Regions from separate parts of the Priestia sp. FSL R5-0597 genome, predicted to be linked through region 1. Evidence: predicted binding sites of a transcription regulator. Region 1 holds the regulator's gene; each other region holds the start of a gene.
The links. The regulator Rex, encoded in region 1, represses fermentation and respiration genes when NADH is low (regulators of the CRP and FNR family bind a similar motif). The targets are predictions, from matches to a motif close to TTGTGAAATATTTCACAA.

Region 1 (4,996 bases):
AGGGCTTAGAGCAGCGCTAGAAGAGGCATTTGAACCCCTATCAAATATTGAGCTTATTATCCCGCCGCTATCTCTATGTACGGATAATGCCGCAATGATTGGAGCAGCAGCAAGCGTACGATTTGCTCAAGGAAAACGTTCAGATATGTCATTAAATGCAAACCCCGGTTTGGACTTGGAAGAGTAAGTGACGAATGAGATTTATTTCTCATTCGTCTTTTTTTGTGGATAAAAATGATTTATCAACAATATTCAATAAATTTAGAATTGACTGTGGATAATTATGTGGAAAAGTCCGTGCACTCAGTACACGGACCTGTTATCAACAAGTTTTAATTATGAAAATCAGACAGATATCCACTATTTATTCACAGAGTGGATAAAGCTTGCTCTTAAGCGCATGAACAAGTAAATAGGATGAATAGATACGCAAAAATATAGGCTACTCTTCTAGAAGCAGCTGTAATTCTTCCCACTCTTCCATTAATGTGGATAACTGTGAAGAAATTTTTTCATTTTCACCGTTTAATCTTGATACTTCTTCGTGATTTTGATAAATTTCAGGGTCACAAAGAAGTTCTTCATTCGCCGCTTGGGCGGCTTCTAATTTGTTTACTTCAGTTTCAATTTCTTCAATGCGGCGCGTTCGCTGTCTCATCAATTTCTTTTGTTCTTTATCTTGTTTATAGGACTGTTTATCTACTTTTACCGTACGTTCTTCGTTTGCTTTTATATTTTCTAATTCTTTGATTTCCTCTATTTCTGCTTTCTTTTCTACATAATAGTCATAATCTCCAAGAAATTCTTCTACTCCTTCAGGAGATAGCTCTGCTATTTTATTGGCAGTACGATTAATAAAATAACGGTCATGTGAAACAAATAATAGAGTCCCTGGGTAATCAATTAACGCATTCTCGAGTACTTGTTTGCTATCTAAATCAAGATGGTTAGTAGGTTCATCCAAAATTAAGAAGTTAGCTTTTTGAAGCATAAGCTTCGCAAGAGCCAAACGTGCTTTTTCACCACCGCTGAGCGTGGAAACGATTTTCAGTACATCATCACCTGAAAACAGAAAATTTCCAAGTGCTGTACGGATTTCTTTTTCAGGTTTGGCTGGGTAGTCATCCCAAAGTTCATTTAAAACGGTTTTATTAGACGTTAAATTGGCTTGCTCTTGGTCGTAATAACCAACCATTACATTTGAGCCAAAGGAAATGGTTCCAGTCTTGAAGCTGAGTTTATCCACAATGCCTTTTAATAAAGTTGATTTCCCCACGCCATTAGGACCAACCAACGCAAGGCTTTCCCCTTTTTTAATGCGAAGGTTTGCCTCTTGGACGACATAGTTGTGTTCATCATATCCGATAGACACATCTTCCAGATTTAAGACTTCATTTCCGCTTTGACGTTCAATTTCAAACGAAAAACTAGCTGATTTTTCGCCTTCGTTAGGTCGATTTATTAACTCCATTCGATCGAGCTGTTTACGTCTGCTTTGCGCACGTTTTGTAGTCGATGCGCGGGCGATGTTTCGCTGAATAAAATCATTCAGCTTTGCGACTTCATCTTGCTGCTTTTCGTACTGACGCAACTCTTTTTCATATCGCTCTGCTTTTTGTACAAGGTATTTAGAGTAGTTGCCCGTGTACTTCACCGTTGTTTTTTGTACGACTTCATACACTTGATTTACGACTTTATCAAGGAAGTAACGATCATGTGAAACGATTAAAATAGCTCCTTCATACCCTTGCAGAAACTGTTCCAGCCATGCTAAAGTTTCAATATCTAAGTGGTTGGTAGGCTCATCCAGAATAAGCAAATCAGGCTTTGTTAAAAGCAGTTTTGCAAGAGCCAGGCGCGTTTTTTGTCCACCGCTTAAGGAGGAAATAGGGGTGCTGTAGTCAAAGTTTGAAAAACGGAAACCGTGAAGAATAGATCGTGTATCCGCTTCATATTGATAGCCGCCTAAATCTTTAAACGTTACTTGAAGCTGATCATACTCTTTGGTTAGTTTTTCGTATTGAACTGAATCATTAAAAATGTCTGGATCACCCATCTTCGTTTCAAGCGTACGTAATTCTTTTTCCATCTTCTTTAATGGAGCAAAGACAGTCATCATTTCTTCCCATATGGAGAGTGTTGACTCAAGAACTGTATCTTGTCCCATATAATCAATGGAAACACCCTTAGGTTTAATAATTTCTCCGCTGTCATAGGAAAGCTGCTCAGCAATAATTTTTAATAAAGTTGATTTACCAGCACCGTTTCGTCCCACTAGGGCAATGCGGTCTTTTGATTGTACTTCTAACTTTATATTCGATAAAATGGGTTCTGCCCCATAGTATTTTGTAATACCGTTCAATTGTAGAATAATCATTTTTTCACCTCTAGTAGTATATCCATAGTGTATTTTAACATATTTTTAACTACAAGTTCTTCCTACAAGCGTTTGTAATTTGTAGAGGGACAAGGACAAATGATGAAGCGAATGTTTTGATTCATGAAATAAAATGATTTTACCTGCACATTTTATACAGGATACTATGTTAAAATAAGAGATAAGTGCATCTCTGAACTTATCTATGATGGATGTAAAAAAATCCGTCATGACTAACAAACCGATCCTTTGAAGGGCTAATTGCTTCGTTCTACATACCGACTTTAAGGAGTGCTGAATAGACAAAAGCCGTCGAGGTGTGAAGCGGAGTATATATAAAACAAGAGAAAAGAGAGAGAATTGGAAGCGCTACCTCAAAGCGGTTGATGCTTTGTGAAAGGTAATGCAATATGACTTGAAAATGTTAGTAATGACATACATGAACTGAGGGGGTACAACGTGAACACTGAACAATTAAAAATACCACAAGCAACGGCTAAGCGATTGCCGCTTTATTATCGTTTTTTGAAAAATTTGCATGCTTCTGGTAAACAGCGTGTGTCGTCAGCGGAGTTAAGTGAGGCAGTGAAAGTGGATTCTGCTACTATTCGTCGGGACTTTTCTTACTTTGGTGCATTAGGAAAAAAGGGATACGGCTACAATGTGAATTATTTACTTACATTTTTCCGTAAAACGTTAGACCAAGATGAAGTAACGAAAGTAGCACTGATTGGCGTAGGGAATCTAGGAACGGCCTTTCTAAATTATAATTTTATTAAAAATAATAACACCAAAATTGAGTGCGCTTTTGATGTGATAGAAGAAAAAGTGGGTACGAAAGTAGGCGACGTGCCGGTCTATCATCTTGACCAATTGGAAGATTATATGAGTGATGACATCTCAGTAGCGATTTTAACCGTTCCTGCCACTGTTGCTCAGCAAATTACTGATCGTTTAGTGAGTTGCGGAATTAAAGGAATTTTAAACTTTACTCCTGCACGCTTAAACGTACCGGATGAGATTCGACTCCATCATATTGATCTTGCTGTAGAATTACAGTCGCTCGTCTACTTTTTGAAAAATTATCCTGTTGAATAAGACGGACTGTGTTACGATTTCCTTAAGTCTAAATTAATAAGGAGAGTGGGAATATGGGGATTGGAGCAGGCAGTTGGATTATTATTGCGATTGTAGCACTGCTTATTTTTGGACCGAAACGGTTACCGGAGCTAGGAAGATCAGTGGGCCAAACGCTTAGAGAGTTTAAGCATGCCGCTAGCGGTGCATCAGAAGATCGTGAAAAAGATAAACAGCGTCAAGTAGATGACAAAGAGTAAAAGGGTGATCATAGTATGACCGAACAAGAAATGTCAATATATGATCATATAGGAGAGCTGCGAAAACGCATTTTAATTGTTTTATTTTTCTTTGTGATTGCCACAATTGGCGGCTTTTTTATAGCGGATAAGGTTATTGTCTATTTACAGCATGCTGATGAGGCAAAGAATTTAACGATGAATGCATTTCGGTTAACAGATCCAGTTAAGATTTATATGCAATTTGCTGTTATTATCGGCTGTGTACTTGCAGCTCCTGTTGCACTGTATCAACTTTGGGCATTTATTAGTCCTGGTTTATATGAAAAAGAGCGTAAGGTAACGCTTGGATATATTCCTGTTTCCATTTTTCTCTTTATCGGCGGTGTCTCTTTTTCTTATTTTGTGTTGTTTCCGTTTGTCGTTGATTTTATGACGCGCGTTTCTGATGAGCTGAATGTAAACCAAGTGATTGGCATTAATGAATACTTTTCTTTTTTAATGCAGCTCACACTGCCTTTTGGCTTGTTGTTTCAGCTTCCCGTCGTCGTTATGTTTTTGACGCGTTTAGGAATTATAACGCCTATGTTTTTATCTCAAATTCGAAAATATGCCTATTTCGTACTGCTAGTTATTGCCGCACTTATTACACCACCGGAATTGCTCTCGCACATGATGGTGACAGTGCCGCTCTTAATTTTGTATGAAATCAGCATCATTATTTCCCGCATTTCGTATCGCAAAGTGTTAAAGGCAAGGGCAGAGCAAGAAAGAGAAGATGTTAGTATGTAAAAAAAACCACTGAAACAGTGGTTTTTTTATTTGGATGAATCATCTTGATTTTTATATTGCTGCTGCAATTTTTTAATTTTGTAGTGCAAGATAAAGATGCGAACCGCAAACCTGAAATCGAATGCGGCTACGAGTGCAAATAAGATTGTGGGGAAATTCCAGACGGTTTCCTGGGCATTTTGAATTGCCAAGTAGGTGAATAAAATCCCCATAATAATATAAATAAACCCTCGTGTTAAAGGGATATTCTTCATAAAAACATGCCTCCAAAAATGAACTGCATTTGTTCTGCTTGTTTTTGCATTTCTATAATTTTATCTGCAAAAATAGTTTGAGATAAAATAACGATTGTATTCATCAAAACATGAGCAATAATAGGTACAACAATTAGTCTCGTCCTTGCATAAAGGAATGCAAATACAAATCCCATAGCTGTATACACAAGTAAATGTTTAAAATCCCAGTGTACCGCAGCGAAAATAAGGGAACTAATAAATGCAGAGATAAAGAA
Region 2 (4,996 bases), 4.8 Mb from region 1:
GCAGACAAAAACAATCCGATTGCTTTTGTCTGCGAAGTTAAACTTTCACCATGAAAAAGAGCAGTAATTACTTCGGCAAGCCACTTAGCTTGAAAAATAATGGCTACACTTTGAATAGTAATAAGCCCTATTAACACGGCAAGAACCATTTTTATTCCGTTGTAAACCATTAAATTTCTACCCATTAGTACTCCATATGCTCCTTATGATCTACACGTTTTCTAAAAACGTAGTAGCTCCAAATTTGATAACCTAACACAAAAGGCAGTAACGCAATAGCAGCGTAAGACATAATTTTCAAGGAATAATTCCCTGATGCTGCATTATGAATCGTTAAACTATAGCTTTCATTGACTGAACTAACCAAAACGGTTGGAAACAATCCTGCAAATATAGAGGAAATTGATAAAATTAAAATTAAGCCAGACATAGCAAAGGCCCATCCGTCTTTTTTCCGTGTAAGGAAAAATCCTGCTAGTAAATACACGAAAATACCGATAAAAAATGTGTATAGCATCAAGCGGCTATGATTGCTGAATAAATTTGTTTCAAAAAACGTCATGCCTGAAAAAATAAGAAGCAGCAAGGCATTAACAGGCAAAAGCTTCATGGCAACTTTTCGTGAACGATCTCTAATGTCATCCATCGTACGGATCGTCGCAAAAATAAGTCCGTGCCATAAGCAAAGCATCGTTAGCGTCACGCCGCCCGTTATGGTATATAGATTCACAATATCCGAAAAGCCGGCATTCATTTGCATGTTGCGCTCAACAGGCAATCCTTTCATTAGTGCTGAAAATAAGATGCCGAAAATGAGCGGTGGAAAAAGACTTCCAAAGAAGATAACCCAATCCCACGCATTTTTCCACGCTTGTTTTTCAACTTTTCCTCGAAATTCAAATGCTACACCGCGTCCGATAAGCGAAAGCAACAGAAGAACAAAAAGAACATATGACCCGCTTAATAGCGTTGCATACCAGTTTGGAAAAGCGGCAAACATAGCACCGATTGCTGAAATTAACCAAACTTCATTTGCATCCCAAAAAGGACCGATTGTATTAATAAAAGCTCGTCGCTCTAAGTCGTTTCTTCCTAAAAAGCGAGACACCATTCCAATCCCAAAATCAAAGCCTTCTAAAAAGATAAAACCAACAAACAGAATGGATACTAGCAAATACCAGAATTCATTAAGAGAAAACATTGTATCCCTCCTTTGTAAACGGATCAGTTGATGTTACTTTTGTATGTGCTTCGTGATCGTGATCTGGACCTTTTTTAATTTCTTTAACGAACAAGAACACCATAATCACAGCTAAAATTAAGTAAAAGAACGAAAACGAGATAATAGAAAATAGCAATTCACCTGCTGTTACACCAGGAGACACGGCATCTTCGGTTTTCATATAGCCAAATACAACCCAAGGCTGACGGCCAATCTCTGTCATAATCCAACCTGCTGAGCTTCCAAGGAACGGAAAGGCGATGGCAATCGTCATAATACGTAAAAATAGTTTGCTTTCTTGAAGTTTTTTACGAGAAAGCAAGTACGTGCCCCAAATGCCTAATGCACATAATACGCCACCTAGACCAGCCATAATGCGGAAACTCCAAAACGTTGTTCGAACGGGTGGAATATAATTTCCTTCTCCATATTTCGCCGTATACTGCTGCTGCAGCTCATTCATTCCAGGAACGGAGCCTGAAAACTTACCGTATGATAAGAAGCTTAATAAGTAAGGTATTTTGATTTCACTCGTATTTTTCTTTTCATCAGGGTGAATATTTGCTGTTACTGTCCAAGCACCTGGACTTCCGCTGTTTTCCCATAATCCTTCACTTGCGGCCATTTTCATCGGCTGTGTTTTAACTAAATATCCGGCCTGTTCATGCCCAGATAGTGCAATTCCTACACCTGAAACTAGCCCTACAAGGATAGCAACTTGAAATGATTTTTTAGCAAAAGCCACATGTTTTTTCTTCAAGAGCATAACAGCGCTGACACCCGTGATAAAAAAGGCGCCTGTTGCAAACGAACCTAAAATTGTATGAGGGAATTCGACCCACAGCTGACCGTTCGTTAACAATTTAAAGAAGTCATTCATTTCTAAACGGCCATTATTTAGCTCCATTCCGACCGGATGCTGCATAAAAGAATTAGCCGTTAAAATAAAGAACGCTGAAAAGATAGTACCTAGACTAACAAGCCAAATACATAGACAGTGCAGCCATTTAGGCAAACGATCCCACCCGAAAATCCACAGCCCGAGGAACGTGGACTCCATAAAAAACGCGAGCAGTGCTTCAATAGCAAGCGGCGCACCGAATACATCTCCTACAAATCTTGAGTACTCTGACCAGTTCATGCCGAACTGAAATTCTTGTAAAATACCTGTTACGACTCCGACAGCAAAGTTAATCAGGAATAAGTGCCCCCAAAACTTTGCCATCTTTTTATACTGTTCATCTTTTTTTACTACGTACATCGTTTCCATGATCGCTACTAAAAAGACAAGGCCGATAGACAGCGGTACAAAGATAAAATGAAACAGCGTCGTTGATGCAAATTGAATACGTGATAGTATGACTGTATCCATCTTCTTTCTCCTTTCATATATAAGAACATTCATCATTTCCATAGATACTTTGATCATTTCTGAGCATCTTTTACTTATATTGTGAAACATTGAGCATAACAATTCGAGAAATATGCTCAATGTTTCACAAACATATGTAATGTCTCTCTTTCTATTTACATAGTATAGTCTATTTTTTTAGCTGTGCACGTACATTTTTTGAACGTTTTTAGACTAAAACGTGACTTTCTTGTGACAAAAAAGGGCAGGATCTCTTTACTTTTTCATAAAAAAAGCACGCTCTGATTTGAGCTTGCTTCTCTACGGTCGATATTTTGCTTTCGCATTTAATTTAGATTGACGAATGATTTGGTTAATGACTTCAGAAAATACAATACCAATGGCAATTGAACCTGAAATCATAAAGGCTTTTGCTGCAAGACTAATCGCTTCATTATAATTATTTTCTACAAAGTTACGCATGGCATCGTATGCTGTTCCCCCTGGAACGAGCGGAATAATACCTGCTACGGTGAAAATAATGATCGGCGTACGATAAATTTTTGCGTAAATTTGACTAATAATAGCAATAAAAAAGGCCGATGCTACAGTGCTTGGAATTTCATCTACACCATAGAACGTTAGCAAATAGTAAATGAGCCAGCCAATCATTCCGACAAAGCCACTTTTTAATAATGATTCACGTGGAACATTAAAAATAATCCCAAACGCTGCTGAAGCAATAAAACTTGTAATTATCTGCTCTACGATATGCATATGATGCCTCCCTTCTATAGAAGCGTAAATACAATGGCAATACCTGCACCAATAGCAAATGCCGTCAGAAACGCTTCTGCTCCTTTTGATAATCCAGACAGTAAATGTCCCGCCATTAAATCTCGCACTGCATTGGTAATCGATAACCCAGGAACGAGAGGCATAACGGATCCAATAATAATTTTATCAATTTGCGTTCCTAGTCCTGAAGCGACTAAAAGAGCTGATAAAAGTCCAATAACTAACGAAGCGGTAAACTCAGCAAAAAAGCGAATCGGAATAAGACGGTGGAAATACACCACGGTTAAAAATCCGAGACCTCCTGAAAACATCGCTGGAATAAAGTCCGTCCATAAACCTTGAAACATGATTAAAAAGCATCCGCTAGAAATGGATGCAGCTGCAAGTTGAACCCATAGTGGAAAAGCTACGTTCGTTGCTTCAATTTCTTGTAGCATTTCATACGCTTCCTCCAAGGAGATGTTTCCTTGACTGATGGTTCTTGAGACGCTATTTACCATAGTTACTTTTTTTAAATCGGTCGTTCGTTCGGAAATACGAATTAACTTCGTTTTCGTCGGTTCTTTCGTTTCAAGTGAAAACATAATCCCTGTTGGCGTCACATAGCTGTGGGATTTTTTTATACCGTAAGACGCTGCAATCCGCATCATTGTGTCTTCTACTCGATACGTTTCTGCTCCGCTTTCTAACATAATTTTACCTGCTAGTAAGCTAACGTCCATAATTTCATATTTATCTAATTTTTGTTGTGTCATCAAATCGCTCCAAACATATTAAAGCTTGGTTTTTTCCCCTACAGCATACAGTGTATAAGAAAGAGGGAAGTGGACGCAATGGTTAATGCAAAAAAGTGTGGACTTTTTGTCTCACACTTTCAGGAATAGTATATACATTCCTTATCAATTCATACGTTTTGTGGTCTCACGCTCTACTAATACAGGTGCCATTTTATACTGTACCTGATCTATTTCTTGCTGATCCTGAATTTGCTGAAGTAAGAGGTTTACTGCTTTTTCAGCCATTTTTTCCATCGGTTGACGGATGGTTGTTAGCGGAGGTTGCGCTTCACTAGCTTCTGTAATATCATCAAACCCTATAACAGACAAATCCGCTGGAACGTGAAGTCCGTTTTGCCACGCACAGTGTATCACTTTCAGAGCAATGTAATCCGTAGCACAAATAAGCGCAGTTGGGGGCTCTGGATGATGAGCTAGCTCATTTATAAACTGATATAGTTCATCTGAGTTATTCATATCCTCTTTCACAAACTTTGCGTTTGCTGACGGTACATACTGATAAAAAAGAGACAGACGGTGCTCGACTCCGCTTACAGCTTTTCCAACGAACCCGATATTCTTATGGCCAAGGTCCGTTAAGTGAGCAACAGCTAATTGCATTCCCTCCGCATCATCTACATGTACAATTGGCCAAAGTGCAGAAGAGCCGTCTCCTGTAAGAGAAACGTAAGGCGTTTGATATTGTTTTAATACGTCTACAAACGGATGCGGAGCGGCTACATAATCTAATAAAATGACTCCATCAAACCAATGATTCATCATCACATTTAATTGACGCTCAGCCGTTGTTTCTTGGTAATCCGTATGTCCAATAAGAACGTCCATCCC
Region 3 (4,996 bases), 4.7 Mb from region 1:
TGCTAAAGTTGGACACGTTGGCTTATATCGTGATCCAGAAACATTACAGCCTGTTGAATATTATGTAAAGCTACCTAATGATGTAGAAGAGCGTGACTTTATTGTAGTAGATCCTATGCTTGCAACAGGAGGGTCAGCTGTAGAAGCAATCAACTCTCTGAAAAAAAGAGGCGCTAAAAACATTAAATTTATGTGTTTAATTGCTGCTCCTGAAGGCGTGGAAATTGTAAAAGAAGCACACCCTGACGTAGATATTTACATTGCAGCATTAGATGAAAAATTAAATGACCATGGATATATTGTTCCAGGTTTAGGTGATGCAGGGGATCGTTTATTCGGTACAAAATAATTTGTAGATTTGGGTGATGAACATGAAGCAGCCAATTAAAGTAATGACGATATTCGGGACAAGACCAGAAGCAATTAAAATGGCTCCTCTAGTATTAGAGCTTAAAAAGCGACCAGAAGAGTTCGAAGCAATTGTTACAGTAACGGCTCAGCACCGTGAAATGTTAGACCAAGTATTGAGCATCTTTGACATTCAGCCTGACTATGACCTGAACATTATGAAGGATCGCCAAACCCTTATGGACGTAACGACCAGAGGATTACAAGGCTTGGACGACGTAATGAAAAAAGTAAAGCCGGACATGGTACTTGTACACGGTGATACAACTACGACGTTTATTGCTGGGCTAGCAGCTTTTTATAATCAGATTCAGGTCGGGCATGTTGAAGCAGGTTTGCGCACATGGAATAAATATTCTCCATACCCGGAAGAAATGAACCGTCAGCTTACAGGTGTTCTCGCTGATTTGCACTTTGCTCCAACAGATAAGTCTGCAGCTAATTTGCAAGCAGAGAACAAAAAAGAAGAGCGAATCTTTGTGACTGGAAATACAGCTATCGATGCGTTAAAAACAACAGTAAAAGAGACATATGAGCATGAAGTGTTAACGAAATTGGGAGATGATCGTCTTATTTTGTTAACGGCACATCGCCGCGAAAATTTAGGCGAACCAATGAAAAATATGTTCCGTGCTGTTAAGCGTATTGTAGATGAACATGAAGATGTGCAAGTTGTGTATCCTGTTCATTTGAATCCAGTAGTTAGAGAAACAGCAAACGATATCTTAGGAAATGACCCGCGCATTCATTTAATTGAACCGTTAGATGTAATTGACTTCCATAACTTCGCTGAGCGCGCTCATATTATTTTGACAGATTCGGGCGGTGTTCAAGAAGAAGCTCCTTCATTAGGCGTACCTGTATTGGTACTTCGCGATACAACAGAGCGCCCGGAAGGAATTGAAGCAGGAACGCTCAAACTAGCAGGCACGGAAGAAGAAACGATTTATACGCTAGCAAAAGAGCTGTTAATAGATGAAGGCGTATATAAGCAAATGTCACAAGCATCGAATCCTTACGGAGACGGCTTAGCTTCTAAACGCATTTGTGATGCTATTAGCTACTATTTCAACGGCCGTGAAAACAGACCGGAAGCTTTTAATCCGCTTTCGTAAGATTTCTAAACACCTTTCACATGAAAAGCGTCTCTTTGAGACACGATAGTGTGAGAGGTGTTTTTTTATGTGGATTAAATGGTTAATGATTAGCTTTATATTGGGGAGTGGGGGAGGGCAAATGTCGCTCAATCCGACATTTCCTTCTATAAAACAAGAAATGAATCATCAGGAAAAATCAATCATTGTGATGATTAAAAAAGAAAAATTCACGAAATTTAAAAGTCAGCTACAAAAAAATTATCCTAATATAAAGATTAAGAGCGAATTTCACACGGTGTTTACAGGACTTTCATTAAACGGCTCCATCTCGGATTTGGAAAAACTATCTCAGAATCCATCTATTATTAGTTCACATTCTATTAAAAACTATCAGGTTACAGAAGAAAATAGCGTAACGTTCATTGGCTCAGAACAGGTAAGAGGCTTGTTTGATACTCACAATCAGCGCTTAACAGGAAAAGGGATCAAAGTAGGCGTTATCGATACGGGTGTTGATTATTCTCATCCTGATTTAAAACAAACCTACAGAGGGGGTTACGATGTAATAGATGAAGATTATGAGCCGATGGAAACCACTCGTGAGCAAGGAGAACCGACTCTGCACGGTACTCATGTAGCTGGTATTATTGCAGCGAATGGGAATATTACAGGCGTAGCACCCCAAGCGGAAATCTATGCATACCGAGCTCTTGGACCTGGAGGAGCTGGAACGTCTGAAAGTGTTATTCTAGCTATTGAAAAAGCAATTCAAGATGATGTAGATATTATTAATTTATCATTAGGAAATGATGTGAATGGCCCTGATTTACCAACAAGCTTAGCGTTAGATCGAGCTGTTGAAAAAGGAATTGTAACGGTTACATCTAGCGGCAATTCAGGTCCAGGTTTATGGACGGTGGGCTCTCCGGGTACAGCGGGAAAAGCTATTTCCGTTGGCGCTTCTGTTTCTCCGACAACAGTTCAATTTCTAACAATTGGATTTAACAAAGAAAAAATTATGATGGCGCCAGTAGAAGGGTCTCGTCCATGGACGTTTAATCAAACGCTGCGTGTAATAAATGAAGAAGATTCCAAAGAGCAAAAGCATGCGTCGGGTAACGTCATTTTGCTAAAAGCAGAAGGAAATGCGGTTCAACAAAAGATTAAACAAGCTGAACAGGCGGGAGCAAAAGCGGTTATTTTATATAGCCCGACAGAAAAAAGCATAGTCAGTAAACTAAAAGAGTCAGTAAATATTCCCGTGATATGGGTAAGTAAAAAAAGCGGTGACACCATTACCCAACACATTCAGTCTCAACAACCGTACTTACGCACTGGCCAGCAAGTGGTGCAAGACTTGCTCACATCTTTCAGTTCAAGAGGGCCTGTAACGACTACTTGGGGAATCAAACCAGACGTCGTCGCACCAGGTTACTTCATTAATAGTACAGTTCCTGGAGGATATGAACGCATGCGTGGCACAAGTATGGCTGCGCCCCATGTAGCTGGAGCGTGTGCGCTGATTTTACAAGCTCACCCGAACTGGTCTCCTGAACAAGTCAAAGCTTCATTGATGAACACCAGTAAAGTAATGCAGCAGCTAAACGGTCAAACGTATCGCGTATATGAACAAGGAGCGGGAAGAATTCAAATAGCAAAAGCCGTCACAGCAGAATCTTTGTTTTATCCATCTTCTTTATCTTTTGGTATTTTTACGCGTCCATCAAAGAAAGTTTTATCTTTTAAAATTGATAACCAGTCTGATAAAGCAAAAACGTATCGCTTAAACGTTCCAAAAAGGGATGAAGGAGTGAACTGGGATGTTCCATTACCCGTCACGGTGCCACCCCGTCAGACAAAAGAGATAGCTGTCACTTTATCGGTGCAGCCCCGTTTTAAAAATAAAGGTATATATGACGGATATTTGGAAATAAATGATTCACGTGAAACATTTTCGCTTCCCTATATGTACATGATTAGCATTCCAGATTATCCTCGTGTCATGGGATTGCAAGTAGCAGCGGAAAAAGAGAAAAATACGTATAGCTATGAACTGTTTTTGCCTGAAGGAGCAGATCAGTTAGGCGTCGCTCTTTTTGATAAGCAGTCTTTACAGTTTGTATCGTATTTAGATGTTGACGTGGATGTAGAAAGAGGCATGAGAAAACGAAAAATAACGATTGATGAATCGCTTGTACCAGGAGTGTACCAAATATTTGCATTTGTGAAAAAGCATAGACAAGAGCAGGTTGTACACAGTACAATAACGATTGAATGAACCTCTTTAAATGTTTTCATTTGAAGAGGTTTTATGTGTGGCAGAAATGTGAACAATAAGAAGAGATTGTGAAGTTTTTAGCTTAAACACATTGACATTAAATATACGCTATTGTATGCTTACAGGGAATATAAATGATAAGGTTTTCAACCTGTGAAAACCGTTGATATTTCTGCGTATTTTATTAGCTGTTTTTACCTTTTTTAGCAATTTTTTTTGCCTTTCTATCATATATTGAGCTATGAAAACGATAGAGAATTCGGAAAAAAGAAAATTTTGCAAAAGGGGTATGAGCTTATGAAAGATCGCAACCGTCATCCTTTGCAAGCGATGGCATTAGTGTCAATCATTCTATCACAGTTAGCAGGTTCAGTCTTAATTGGCTTATTCTCTGGAAGATGGGCTGATCAATGGCTTGACACCGAACCACTATTTTTGATTTTAGGCCTTCTTTCAGGGCTAGCAGCAGGTGTTTTTATGATGCTGCGCACAGTCCACCATTTTTTTTCAGGAGATTAATAATTCATGCAGGATTTGCAGCACGTTTTTCCAAGACTTCGTTCATACATATTGTATTTGTTAGCATTATACGTTCTCGGCTGGGGATTTACAAGTTATAAGGCTGTTTTTGCAGGTTTAATTTTAGGAACCGCCCTGAGTTTGTATAATTTGTGGAACTTAGTAAGAAAGTTTGAGCAGTTTGGACAGGCGTTGGATGAGGGGAAAAAGCCCCGTTCAATTGGGACTGTTGTAAGATTTGCAACAGCTGCTCTCGCAGTTGTGATTACCATCTCTTATCCAAAAACCTTTCATATTATTAGTGTAGTTGTGGGATTAATGACGTATTATGTTGTCATTATCATAGATTTAGTTGTTCAAAATATGCGTAGAAGATAGAAAGAGAGGTGAACACAGTTGGGTCATGAATCACCAACTATAGAGTTTCTAGGCCTTACTTTTAGTCAAAGTAACTTGCTTATGGTTACCGTAGCTTCTGTTATTGTATTCTTAATTGCAGTTTTATGTACTCGTACTCTTGCTATGAAGCCAAGCGGTGCACAAAACTTTATTGAATGGGTCTTAGATTTTGTTAAAGGACTCGTTAATAGCAATATGGATTGGAAAACAGGTGGCCGCTTTTTGACGCTAGGTGTAACTTTACTTATGTACATTTTTGTGTCAAATATGTTGGGTCTTCCATTCGCCATCGTGA
Region 4 (4,996 bases), 1.6 Mb from region 1:
TTCATTTTTCATATGGTGATGCTGACTATAATATTGACCACCGTTTTTAATGACAGTTTCTTGGAACAAACCTTTAGGAATGGTAGAATACGATTTCTCTAAAGAAAGACCTTGGTTTGCAAGACTGTTATAATCAGCTTTTGTTAAAGCTGGTGCTGTTTCTTTTACTTGCCTTACCCACTGATTAAATTCTTTTGTCGATGTAGATTTAACTTTAAAGTTCATATGAGCGAACCCTTCACCCGTAAAATTAGCACCTGAACCAAAATATTCTCCCTTGTGATTAGCTTGCAGCCAAAGCCCCATGGCCATTCCCGGCATTGTATATAATTGTCCTCCCAACTCCGGTACCCAAAAGGAATTCATAGGTGCATCTGACGTTAGCACGAATTGAACGGGCACATTCTTTGGAATTTCGACATAGTTGACTGTCGCAATATCTTGATCCGGATATTGGAATAACCATTTCCAATCAAGAGACGTTACTTCAATCGTTAGCGGCTTTACATCTTTTTTCGGTGGATCTACTAATTCATAAGTCGTCTTGGCCGTAGCGAAACCTAAAATGCCAATAATAATAATGGGGATGCCCCACCAAATAAATTCAAGACGCTTGCTATCGTCCCAATCTGGTCGATACGGAGCCTTGTTTCCAGGCTTATCACGGTAGCGTAAAACGATATACACAAGCAGACCTAAAACAGGAATAACAACAATTGTGCATAAAATTATGGAAAAAATAATTAACTGGTATTCTTTTTGAGCCACCGCCCCCTGCGGATTTAAAATCAAATAACGACTATCACAGCCTGCTAAAAAAATTGTAATGAATACGGAGAGAATGATTAACTTGCCAATATGCATTGATTTTTGCTTTCTCACCTCAGCTCAGGCTCCCTTCCTTTAAATTTCTGTACATAATAATGGTATATAAACGTTCATATTAGAGATGCATCTCAACAGATCAAAGAGCTAAAAACCTCCTAACATATTGAAGTTTGTCATGACATATTGCTTACTCCTAAAAAATTATCATGTTGTATGTTTAAAAGGTGTGATATTTCTCACACTTGAAGCGATTTTTATCTAGTTTAAATGGCTTTACCATAATTTCGTCACATATTTGGTTAAATGTGGTGTGAAATATCTTTCTCCTAGCGCGTAGATTCTGATAAAAGTAAAAAAGCTCTTCCAGTTCTTATTAACTGGAAGAGATTTTTGGGAGTAATGAAGTATGGAGCTTTATTTCTTACTAGTTTGTTTGCTTTACTTGCTGAAACATCCAATCAATCATTTTTTGTTAAGAGAGTCACGACTTCCTTATATTCCTCTAGCTCTTTGGTCTGTGCGAGAGTATTGATTTTCTCTAGCGATAAAAGAGAGCTCTGAATGATAAAGCTTATGTAGATGACAAAAAAAGAGAAACATGAAAGAGATTGATCTTCTCCCTTACGTTTCTCTTTTTTTGTTATTTCGTTATTTATCAGGATTTTATTATTTCATTTAAGTATTTATGTACCAAGTTTGAGAGGCCTTTTATATGATTTAAATCCTCATCCCAAAAATCTTTATTCCCTAGGATACTTTCAACAAGTCGCAAAAGAGAAATCTGATTTTTTTGATATTTTAACCACTGGTCTCTATAAAACTTTAAGATATATTCTTCATCTTTTAATATATATGGGAAGCCCTTAAAATCTTCTCCTGTCCAAGTGCCTTTAAGCTTTTCTATTTTATAAAAACGAATAAGTGCCGCAAAGACTTGAACAATTCCAAGTGGAAGTACTCCGTTTAGATCGACGTAGCTTTTTAAAGTAGGCAGTAGACGATGTTTGAATTTCGATAAGCTGTTTAATGAAATATCGGCAAGACGATGATGAATAAATGGATTAGTGAATCGTTCAAATACCTCTTCTGCGTATACTATGTTTTCATTAAAATCACCTTGGATAGAAGGAATAACTTCTTTTTTTATTACTTCATACAGAAAGTGTTTAAAATTGGAGTTATCCATAAATTCTTTTACTGTTTCCACTCCTGACAAAATTCCACGTAATGCCATAAGTGTATGAGCCCCATTTAAGATACGGACTTTTCGTGTTTGGTAAGGAGATAAATCCTCCACCCAATGCACATTTAAACCGGATTTTTTAAAAGGAAGGCGATGATCTAATTCACTAATTCCTTCTATAGCCCAGAAATGATAAGGCTCTGCTGTATTTAGTAAGGAATCCTTATATCCCCATTCTGTAAATAAAGAATCTGCTTCTTCCTTAGGAAACCCTGTGACTATTCGGTCTACCAACGAATTAAGGAATAAATTATGTTCTTTTAACCATTTTATAAATGCTTCAGGTAACTCCCACTCTTTACTATAACGGAGCACACATTCTTTTAACGTATCTCCATTTCTTTCAAGAAGTTCACACGGAAGCATAGTTAACCCTTTTTCTGTATTTCCACTAAAATGCAAATAGCGATGGTACAAAAAGAGTGTTAATTTTCCTGGAAATGATTGAATTGGGACACCTTCTTCTAATAAAGTTGGCTGATAATTAAGTCCCGCTTCCGTCGTATTAGAGATTACAAATTCCAATGTAGGATTTGCTGCTAATTGTAAAAAGGTATTCCACTCTTCGTATGGGTTAATAACTTGGGAGAAAACGGAAATTACTTCACTAGACGTAACTCTATTTCCGTTTTCCACTCCACGTGTAAGTAAAGTATATAGGCCATCTTGCTCCTTCAATTTGTCTATTTTCTCTTTCCCTGCAGGTCGAGGCTGCGTGACAGCAATACTTCCTTGAAAATAGCCTTTCTTGTTGCATTGATGAATCATCCAGTCACAGAAGCCACGCAGAAAATTCCCTTCCCCAATCTGTAACACTTTTATAGGATACTCTAAGCCTACATAGTTATCTTGAATAGGAGTGGTCTTTTTATTAAGTGGGCTTAAGGTGTGTTGTGAATTATTCAATGTAGGTTCCTCCTTTGTTTAATAAATTGCTTAGCTTTTAACAGTGATTAATTATACTTCTACAATAGCTTTAATCACATTTGATTCAGGGTTTAACCAGTCTTCAAACTTTTCAATTAGTTGATCAAACTGTGCTCGATGGGTAATATAAAGATTTAAATCTACTTTCTTGCGTTTAAGAGTGTCTACTACATAATGAAAATCTTCTAACGTGGCATTCCTGCTTCCCATCAGCGTCAGCTCTCGTTTATGGAATTCAGGATCGTTAAATGAGATGTCTGCTTTCACTAGACCTACATATATTAATTTTCCCCCATGAGCCGAATAGTTAAATGCCTCTGTCATTGATTTAGCATTGCCCGTCGCATCAAATACTATTGTTGGCATCTCTCCCTTTGTTAACTCTACTAATTTATCAAATGGATTATTAAGAACATTTAACGTATAATCCACTTTAGCCCACTCATTAGCAAACGCTAAGCGTTCGTTATTTACATCCATTGCTATGACCTTTGCTCCTCGGTCTTTAGCAAATGCCATCACCCCTAAACCAATAGGACCAGCACCAATGACTAAGACAAATTCTCCTTGCTGAATCTCAGCGCGTCTAACTGCATGAGCTCCTATACTTAATGGTTCCACCATTGCAGCTTGATCAAGTGTTAATCCCTCAGTTCTCACTAAATGTGTATAAGGAACCGTAATCCACTCACTCATTCCTCCTTCAATATGTACACCTAACACTTTCATATCTGTACAGCAATTTGTTTTTCCATTTCGACAAGCAATGCATTTTCCACATTCCATATAAGGGATAATAGAGACTTGGTCACCAACTTTTAATCCCAACTCATTGTGAGGAATAAATTCAATGTATCCTGATAATTCATGACCGAGTACACGAGGGTAAGTGAAAAAGGGCTGGTTTCCTCCATAGGCATGAATGTCTGTACCGCATATTCCAATACGTTGAATACGAATTAATGCTTCTCCTGCCCGGGGGATAGGTTTTTGACTTTCAACTTTTTTTAACTGAGTGGGCTGTTCACATACAATACTTTTCATGCTTTACCTCTCCATTTCAAATTAAGATTCGTTTATTCAATACACGCGTATTAAAGAATGACACCGTCTTTAAAAATACTAATTTCGCGAAATCCTAAACGTTCATTATTTGTTTGAGTTTGACCTGAAGCAACATTCAAAATATACTGCAATAAATCATGCTTTAGTTCCTCCATGGTTTGATCTTCAATTAGCCTGCCTGCATTGTAATCAATCCAATGTTTTTTGCGATGTGCTAACTCGGAGTTTGTTGATATCTTCACTGTAGGTACAGGACCTCCAAATGGTGTACCTCTCCCCGTTGTAAACAGTACAATATGAGCACCCGCTGCAGCTAATGCTGTTACGGAAATTAAATCATTTCCAGGGGCATTTACTAGGTTCAATCCGGATTTAATTACCCGTTCACCATATGGAACAACATCTTCAACTCTAGAATGTCCTCCTTTTTGTGTACAACCAAGAGATTTTTCCTCTAGAGTGCTAATGCCACCATCTTTATTTCCTGGAGATGGATTTTCATAAATTTCTTGATTATGTTGAATGAAATATTCTTTAAAATCATTAACTAGATTTGTAATTTTGTTAAAAGTTTCTTCATTCTTAGCCCGGCTCATTAGAAGCGTTTCCGCACCAAACATTTCTGGTACTTCTGTCAAAATAGCTGTTCCGCCACTAGCAACGACTATATCAGAAACTGCTCCAACTAACGGGTTCGCTGTAATACCTGAGAAACCATCGGATCCTCCACACTTCAAACCTATTTTTAGTTTTGAAAGTGGGATAGGCTGGCGTTCATATTGATTAGCATGTGCGACTAACTCCGAAATAAGAGATATTCCTTTTTCTAATTCGTCTTCAACTTCTTGTGCTTTGAGGAATTTAATACGATCTGTCGCATACTCACCAATAACCTCTTTAAACGCTTCAATTTGATTATTTTCACAACCTAAT

Region 2: the regulator Rex is predicted to act here: its motif matches at 2,707-2,724, upstream of MKX72_RS26400 (cytochrome ubiquinol oxidase subunit I).
Region 3: the regulator Rex is predicted to act here: its motif matches at 3,850-3,867, upstream of MKX72_RS26030 (AtpZ/AtpI family protein).
Region 4: the regulator Rex is predicted to act here: its motif matches at 1,053-1,070, upstream of MKX72_RS09475 (cytochrome c oxidase subunit II).

The regions. Positions count from the first base shown of each region.
Region 1 is NZ_JBBOUZ010000001.1:218,037-223,032, forward strand. Features, by position in the region: gene tsaD (tRNA (adenosine(37)-N6)-threonylcarbamoyltransferase complex transferase subunit TsaD) at 1-187, shown strand, start outside; gene MKX72_RS01295 (ABC-F family ATP-binding cassette domain-containing protein) at 443-2,377, opposite strand; gene MKX72_RS01300 (redox-sensing transcriptional repressor Rex) at 2,837-3,475, shown strand; gene tatA (twin-arginine translocase TatA/TatE family subunit) at 3,529-3,714, shown strand; gene tatC (twin-arginine translocase subunit TatC) at 3,730-4,485, shown strand; gene MKX72_RS01315 (YdiK family protein) at 4,512-4,739, opposite strand; gene MKX72_RS01320 (CPBP family intramembrane glutamic endopeptidase) at 4,736-4,996, opposite strand, start outside.
Region 2 is NZ_JBBOUZ010000001.1:5,007,507-5,012,502, forward strand. Features, by position in the region: gene cydD (thiol reductant ABC exporter subunit CydD) at 1-185, opposite strand, end outside; gene cydB (cytochrome d ubiquinol oxidase subunit II) at 185-1,201, opposite strand; gene MKX72_RS26400 (cytochrome ubiquinol oxidase subunit I) at 1,188-2,594, opposite strand; gene MKX72_RS26405 (threonine/serine exporter family protein) at 2,895-3,350, opposite strand; gene MKX72_RS26410 (threonine/serine exporter family protein) at 3,365-4,126, opposite strand; gene MKX72_RS26415 (LacI family DNA-binding transcriptional regulator) at 4,271-4,996, opposite strand, start outside.
Region 3 is NZ_JBBOUZ010000001.1:4,926,767-4,931,762, reverse strand. Features, by position in the region: gene upp (uracil phosphoribosyltransferase) at 1-349, shown strand, start outside; gene wecB (non-hydrolyzing UDP-N-acetylglucosamine 2-epimerase) at 372-1,523, shown strand; gene MKX72_RS26035 (S8 family serine peptidase) at 1,591-3,783, shown strand; gene MKX72_RS26030 (AtpZ/AtpI family protein) at 4,081-4,302, shown strand; gene MKX72_RS26025 (ATP synthase subunit I) at 4,309-4,680, shown strand; gene atpB (F0F1 ATP synthase subunit A) at 4,699-4,996, shown strand, end outside.
Region 4 is NZ_JBBOUZ010000001.1:1,852,567-1,857,562, reverse strand. Features, by position in the region: gene MKX72_RS09475 (cytochrome c oxidase subunit II) at 1-864, opposite strand, end outside; gene MKX72_RS09470 (tagaturonate reductase) at 1,484-2,977, opposite strand; gene MKX72_RS09465 (zinc-binding alcohol dehydrogenase family protein) at 3,029-4,042, opposite strand; gene MKX72_RS09460 (UxaA family hydrolase) at 4,093-4,996, opposite strand, start outside.